Regions from separate parts of the Exiguobacterium sp. s133 genome, predicted to be linked through region 1. Evidence: riboswitches for the same ligand, from Rfam matches in the RefSeq annotation. Region 1 holds a riboswitch; each other region holds the start of a gene.
The links. A riboswitch is a leader RNA that binds a small molecule or an ion and turns the genes downstream of it on or off. The one in region 1 is predicted to bind S-adenosylmethionine.
Positions count from the first base shown of each region.

Region 2: it holds a riboswitch for S-adenosylmethionine, as region 1 does, so the genes downstream of both, KNP96_RS09875 (LLM class flavin-dependent oxidoreductase) here and KNP96_RS11060 (2,3-diketo-5-methylthiopentyl-1-phosphate enolase) in region 1, are expected to answer to the same signal.
Region 3: it holds a riboswitch for S-adenosylmethionine, as region 1 does, so the genes downstream of both, KNP96_RS15240 (Na+/H+ antiporter NhaC family protein) here and KNP96_RS11060 (2,3-diketo-5-methylthiopentyl-1-phosphate enolase) in region 1, are expected to answer to the same signal.

Region 1 is NZ_JACSMK010000007.1:134,978-137,228, forward strand. Features, by position in the region: gene KNP96_RS11060 (2,3-diketo-5-methylthiopentyl-1-phosphate enolase) at 1-1,029, opposite strand, end outside; SAM riboswitch class I at 1,110-1,211, opposite strand; SAM riboswitch class I at 1,416-1,518, shown strand; gene mtnK (S-methyl-5-thioribose kinase) at 1,595-2,251, shown strand, end outside.
Region 2 is NZ_JACSMK010000006.1:83,188-85,438, reverse strand. Features, by position in the region: gene KNP96_RS09885 (DUF2325 domain-containing protein) at 1-269, shown strand, start outside; gene KNP96_RS09880 (DUF975 family protein) at 337-1,011, shown strand; SAM riboswitch class I at 1,202-1,306, shown strand; gene KNP96_RS09875 (LLM class flavin-dependent oxidoreductase) at 1,379-2,251, shown strand, end outside.
Region 3 is NZ_JACSMK010000014.1:14,677-16,927, forward strand. Features, by position in the region: gene KNP96_RS15235 (metal ABC transporter solute-binding protein, Zn/Mn family) at 59-1,027, shown strand; SAM riboswitch class I at 1,107-1,210, shown strand; gene KNP96_RS15240 (Na+/H+ antiporter NhaC family protein) at 1,291-2,251, shown strand, end outside.

The DNA.
Region 1 (2,251 bases):
ATTGATGACGGAATCGACGCCGAAATCACGAACAAGCTGGGCGACGAGACCCGGGTGGATTCCGGCGGACGGGACCGGGAGAATTGTTTTGGTCTCACCGATTCGGGTCGCTTCGACGGCAATCCCGCGGGCCAAGTCTTTGGCGAGGGCGACATTCCCGTACGGCGACGGGAACAGTGTCAAGTCGGCACCGGCAATCCGCGGCAACGTTCCGAGCAGGACCGGGGCGGCAATCCCGTACTCGGGACTGGCGATCAAGGCACCGCTCAACGCCGGATGATTAAAGATCGGGACCGGGATTTCCGGATCGGCTGCCAGTTCCCGCAAGACATCAAGCCCGTATGTAAACGTGTTGAGCAGGAGGGCTGTCGCTCCGGCTTCGACCAGTCGTTTCGCCTGCTCTTTCAAGCGGAAGACCGGACCACTCAATGTAATCGCATAAAGGGCCCGTTTACCGGTCCGTTCATAGTGTGCATCGAGGACTTCCCGTCCAATCCGCGCCCGGTCGAGTGCCGGTGTCAGCGGATTGTCGTATAAGATTTCGTCATCCTTGACGAGATCAATCCCGCCGGCGAGCTGGGCTTCCAGTTGTTCCCGTAAAAAAACGAGATCCCGTCCGATGACGCCTTTGAAGATGCTCATCAACAGGGGGCGATCATGGACTTGGATCAATTGGCGGACGCCCTCGATGCCGAATTTAGCACCGGGGAAATCCGGTGTGAATGAAGCGGGAAGCTGAAGATCCGTCAGTTTGATTTGACCGTCGAGTGACAGCTTGCCGAAGACGGTCGTCAAAATCGCCGAAAAGTCTCGTGAGACGTTGTGTTCCGGATAACGGATCGTGACATACCCTTTTCCGTCGTGTTCTTCCGTATGGACGACTTGTCCTTTAAAGGATTCAAGCTGTTGTTGTTCCAAGTGATTCAAATCGGTCCATGAGCCGACCGTCAGACCGAGGGCGATTTGCTCTGCCCGTTTTGGTAACTGATCGGTCACGCCGAGTTGGTAAGTTGCGGTAATGTACGCCATGATCGTCGTCTCTCCCTTGTTAAAAAATACAAAAATGGTCCCTCGTCAATGACAAGAGACCATGAAAAATTGCGCGTGGACTCTTATCTGTCAGCGTGTTAGCTGCAAGAATTAGCACCGTGCCAACTGGTCGGTTGCTGCGACATCATAGGGCTCGTCCCTCCGTCTGCTCTTGATAAGAATTGGATGAAATTGTGAAATCTAATTGCAATTTTTACATGAGATGGACGTGATGTCAAATAATTTTTTGAAAATTTATTTTTTTTGAAATCCGCTTCTATAGATGGCGGTCTTTTAAATGGTTTTTCACTAAAAATTGGAATTGACAGATGATTTAAGACGGGCGTAATATTCGAATCAACATCGAACACAACAACCACATATGACTCTTATCGTGAGTTGGCAGAGGGAATTGGCCCGAAGACGCCGCAGCAACCGACCATCCGGCACGGTGCTACATCCAACAGACATTCGTCTGAGAGATAAGAGGACGGATGATACCCCGCGCCTCTTTTCTATGACGAAAAGCGGCGTTTTTTTGTGTAGAAATGAAGGGGGAAGCAAGATGGCATATCAAGCATTTACAGAACAAGACGCCATTAAACGTGTCCGGGAACTCGGACTCATCGGACAGGAAGAAGCGACGGCAGAAGAAATCGGCGACGGCAACTTGAACTTAGTCTTTCGGATTCAGGCAGGGAAAGAACGTTTGATCTTGAAGCAGGCATTACCTTATGCAAAAGTCGTCGGGGAAAGCTGGCCCTTGTCACTCGAGCGGGCCTGGATCGAACAGTTGGCACTGAAGGAATTCGCAAAATACGCGACGCCATTCGTTCCACGGGTCTTTCATGCCAGTCATGAAGAAGCGTATACGGTGATGGAGGACTTGTCGCACCTGCAAATCGTTCGGACGGGATTGCTCGCCGGCGAAACGTATCCGCTCCTTGCAGAACATGTCGGTTCTTACTTGGCGCGGACGTTATTTTTCACGTCAGATTTTGCGCTCGGTCCAGTCGGAAAAAAGCAGGTCGCACGTGACTATTACAACCCGGATTTATGCGACATCACGGAAAAGTTAATCTTTACGGATCCGTTTTACGACGCGGAAACAAACAACATCGAGAGCGGCTTGGAAACAGACGTACAGCAGCTCTGGCAGGACGAAAAACTGAAGCGGGAAGTGGCGAAGCTCGAAACGTTGTTCATCACGAAAGGGGAAGCC
Region 2 (2,251 bases), on a different contig from region 1:
TTGCGGAGACGGGAGTCGAATTAATCCATCTTGGCGGTGACGCCCAAGCCGCGAAAAAAATCGCCTGTCTCGCGAAAAAGACGGACGCGATCGTCGTCGTCAAAAGTCGGGTTTCTCACGCAGCAGCGGCACATGTTCTCGTGCAAGCAAAAAAGCACGATATTCCGTTTGCGATTGAACGACTCGATGGACGACGCTCTTTGTATACGGCGTGCCAGCAACAACTTGAAAAAGCAATGGTCCAACGTTTACTAAAAGACGAGCGTTAAAAAGTGAAACCTCCTCAAAAATAAACCGTAAAGAAAGGTAGCACTTATTTTTGAGGAGGATCTTTCGATGTCAAAACAATTAAAATTAGCAGCGCGCGAGTCGTTGCAGGGACGATGGGGCTTCATGGCATTAATGATGTTGTTGTTCTTAATCATTCAAGGCGTTCCGAACGGATTTGCGTCCTCACCCGAAGAGGATTTCCAATTTATCGACTTGATTGGTATGCTCTTGACGGTGTTGACCTTACCGGTTGCAATGGGATGGTCATGGCTCACCCTATCTGTCGCCCGAGACGAGCAGACGAAAGTCGCCGATTTGTTTGAGCCGTACAAAATGTTCTTGAAAGCCATTGGAGTGTCAATCGTCCAAACCTTTTTCTTAGGGCTATGGTTCTTACTTTTCATCATTCCAGGAATCATTAAGTCATTCTCTTACATGTTGACGTATTACATCATTCGGGACGAACCATCGATTGGCATCCTTGATGCCATTACGCGTTCACGCCAAATGATGGATGGACATAAAAAAGAGGCGTTTTTCCTCGTCCTTTCGTTCATCGGTTGGTTCTTGCTCGGAATTGTTACGATCGGAATCGGTTTCCTCTGGATTGGCCCGTACTTCAGCGTCACAATCGCGAAGTTCTACGATCGCGTGCGTGGGGAAGAAGTTTCGACGACTGGTCACCGGACAGCCATGATGGATGCAAATCACAATGACTCACCGTTCGTATCACCAGAATGAATTGATTTTGAACAGCACCATACAAAGCAGGGATTGCCATCTTAAACCGATGTGCAATTCCTGTTTTTAGCTTCTAGACAAAGAAGTATCAAGAAACAGAGTGATTTTCCAAATGTTTTTTAATTCCGATAGGAAAAGAAGGTTTAAAGGTTGCTTTACTCTGCTAAAAGATGTACGCTAATTTCAATTATTCTTATCACGAGAAGTCGAGGGACTGGCCCGACGACACTTCAGCAACCCCGCATGAGCGGAAGGTGCTACTTCCAAGAGGAATTTATTCCTTTGAAGATAAGAGCTGACAGTAGACATTCGTCGCTCTTTTCTAAACGAAAAGAGCGATTTTTTATGCAAAAAGGGGGCACAGGGGATGGAATACGGATTTTGGTTACCAATCTTCGGGGGTTGGTTACGAAACGTCGAGGAGGAACAAATGCCAGCGACATTCGATTATGCGAAACAAGTCGCACAGACGGCAGAACGGATTGGCTTTTCTACGACATTGATTGCAGAATTGAACTTAAACGACATTAAAGGAATAGCCGAACCGAGTCTTGAGGCGTGGACGACGGCAGCGGCGATTGCGGCGACAACGGAACGGTTGGAAATCATGACAGCCGTCCGGCCCGGTTTTCATAATCCGGCGACGACAGCAAAAATGGCGGCGAACCTCGATCAGTTGAGTAACGGACGTTTTACGCTCAACGTCGTCTCGGCCTGGTGGGAGGAAGAAGCCCGTCAATACAATGGGATTTTTACAGCCCATGACGAACGATATGCCCGGACGGAAGAATTCGTGACGGTCATGAAAGGATTATGGGCGGACGCATCACCCTATAGTTTTGATGGGGCGTACTATCAGCTGGAACGGGCAGAGCTTCACCCGAAACCCGTTCAGCGTCCCGGAATCAAGCTCTACGCTGGTGGTGAGAGTGAGACGGGGAAACAGACGATCGTCAATCACTGTGATGCCTATGTCATGCATGGAGGAACGGTCGATGAAGTCGCGACGAAAATTACGGATATGAAAACCCGCCGCGCGGCGACCGGGAAGCAGCCGCTTGCGAGTTTCGGACTGGCGGCCTACATCATCTGTCGCGAGACGGAAGAAGCGGCGCTCGAAGAATGGCACCGGATTACGAACGTTAAAGAAGACGGTGCCGGATATGCCGGGTATGACGACTTCGTCAGTAAATCGCAACTCGAACAACAGGTCAAACGAAATGACTATTCGGTCTCAAAC
Region 3 (2,251 bases), on a different contig from region 1:
ATAGTTAGAAAGTCCAAATCGGAACAATTACGTTTTAATTATCTTGGAGGGTTCATATATGAAAAAAATCATTCCAGCGTTAACCATCGCGACAGTAACTGCCAGTCTGCTCGCCGCATGCGGCTCATCGACTTCAAATTCAGACGAAGACGGTAAATTGCAAATTTATACGTCGACGTTCGCCACGGCAGCCATCGCCAAAGAAATCGGCGGAAAGGACGTCCAGGTCGAATTAATCGTTCCCCCTGGCGCCGACCCGCATTCGTATGAGCCGACTCCGAAGCAACTGACGACGATTGCGAAAGGCGATCTATTTTTACTTACCGGCACAACCCTTGAGCCGTACTCTGAAAAGATTAAGGAAAGTTTAGCCGGTAATTCCATTCGTTTTGTCGAGACAAGTAAAAATATCGACTTACTCGAAGCTTCCGCTTCGCTTCATACGCACGAAGAAGACGCACACGATGACCATGATGATCACGAGGCTGAAGAAGAGTCGCACGATCATGGACAATACGATCCGCATGTTTGGCTCGACCCGAACAACGCCAAGAAAATGGCTGACTCGATTACGACCGCGTTAGCAAAGGAAGCACCTGACCGGAAGGAAACGTTTGATAAAAACCTCGCACTCTTTAACAAACAAGCAGATGAACTCGACCAAAATTTACAAAAAGCTGTTGACTCCGGTTCGAAAAAGGAGCTTCTCGTCACGCATGCCGCATACGGGTACTTGGCGGAACGTTACGGTTTCACGCAACTGCCGATTGCCGGTATTTCACCGTCTGACGAACCGTCCCAAAAACAGCTGGCTGCCATCGTCAAGGAAGCAGAGATGCATGACTTAAACTATATCGCCTTCGAAGAGACGGTGTCGCCAAAGGTCGCCCGTGTCATCCAAAAAGAAATCGGTGCCGAATCGATTACGATTCATAACCTCGAGTCCGTCGCAAAAGATCAACAAGATCAATCGTACTTTGATTTGATGAACGAAAACGTGACGACGCTCAAACAAGCACTGCAGTAAGGTACAGTTGACAAGCATTAAAAGATACGTTAGGGTAATAAACGTGTTTTAAACAACGACTAAACAACTAAATGACTTCTTTTTATCGCGAGAAACGGAGGGACTGGCCCAATGATGTTTCGGCAGCGGACGATTGATTCGTACTGTGCCAAATCCAGCAAGCTATGGCTTGAGAGATAAGAAGAGCGTCTTTTTCAGTAAAGACCTCCTTCTTTCTTGCGAAGGGGTCTTTTTTTGTATGCTGAAGAAATGGAGTGATTCACATGAACGAAACGGTTACGCCGAACAAATGGGCGTTGTTCCCCTTGTTCGTTTTCCTTGTATTATTCATCGGTGCAGGAATCTTCTATAACGACTTTTACAAATTCCCCATCTTGATTGCAGCTTTAATCGCCTTGATTTTTGCTGCTGCGACATCTAAGGGAGACATCAACCAGACCGTCGAGCGGATTGCCCGCGGTGCCGGAAATCCGGACATCATGATCATGGTCTTCATCTTTTTACTCGCTGGCACATTTTCTGGAACAGCGAATGCAATCGGAGCCATTGATGCGACCGTCAACGCTGCACTCAGTTTCCTACCCCAGTCTCTTTTAATGAGTGGATTGTTCATCATTGCCGCTTTCATCTCGATGGCGATGGGAACTTCGACCGGCACAATCGCTGCCCTTGCACCGATCGCACTCGGGATTCATGACGCGACGGGTGTCAATGTCGCACTCGCCGCTGCTGCCGTCGTCGGTGGAGCAATGTTCGGTGATAACTTATCGTTTATCTCAGATACGACAATCGCCGCTGTCCGGACACAAAAAACGAACATGCGTGATAAATTCAGAACGAACTTTTTAATCGTCTTGCCTGCTGCCGTCATCACTGTCATCTTACTCGCTTTCGTGTCAGGTTCCGGAGATGTCGTCGAAGCGAAAGCATTTGAATTTTATAAGCTGATTCCGTATCTTTCCGTCATCGCGCTCGCACTCTTTGGTGTCAACGTCATTCTCGTCTTACTCGGCGGGACGTTATTGACAGGCATCATCGGAATGATCGACGGTAGTTTCGGAGTAAGTGGGTTTGTCCTCGCGATGTCTGACGGATTGATGGGGATGGCAGAAATCTCAATCTTGACGTTGCTGATGGGTGGACTCGTCAGCCTGATCACCTATAACGGTGGAATTGCTTATCTCAAAGAAACGCTGACACGAAAGATTTCGAAACGCCGGGGAG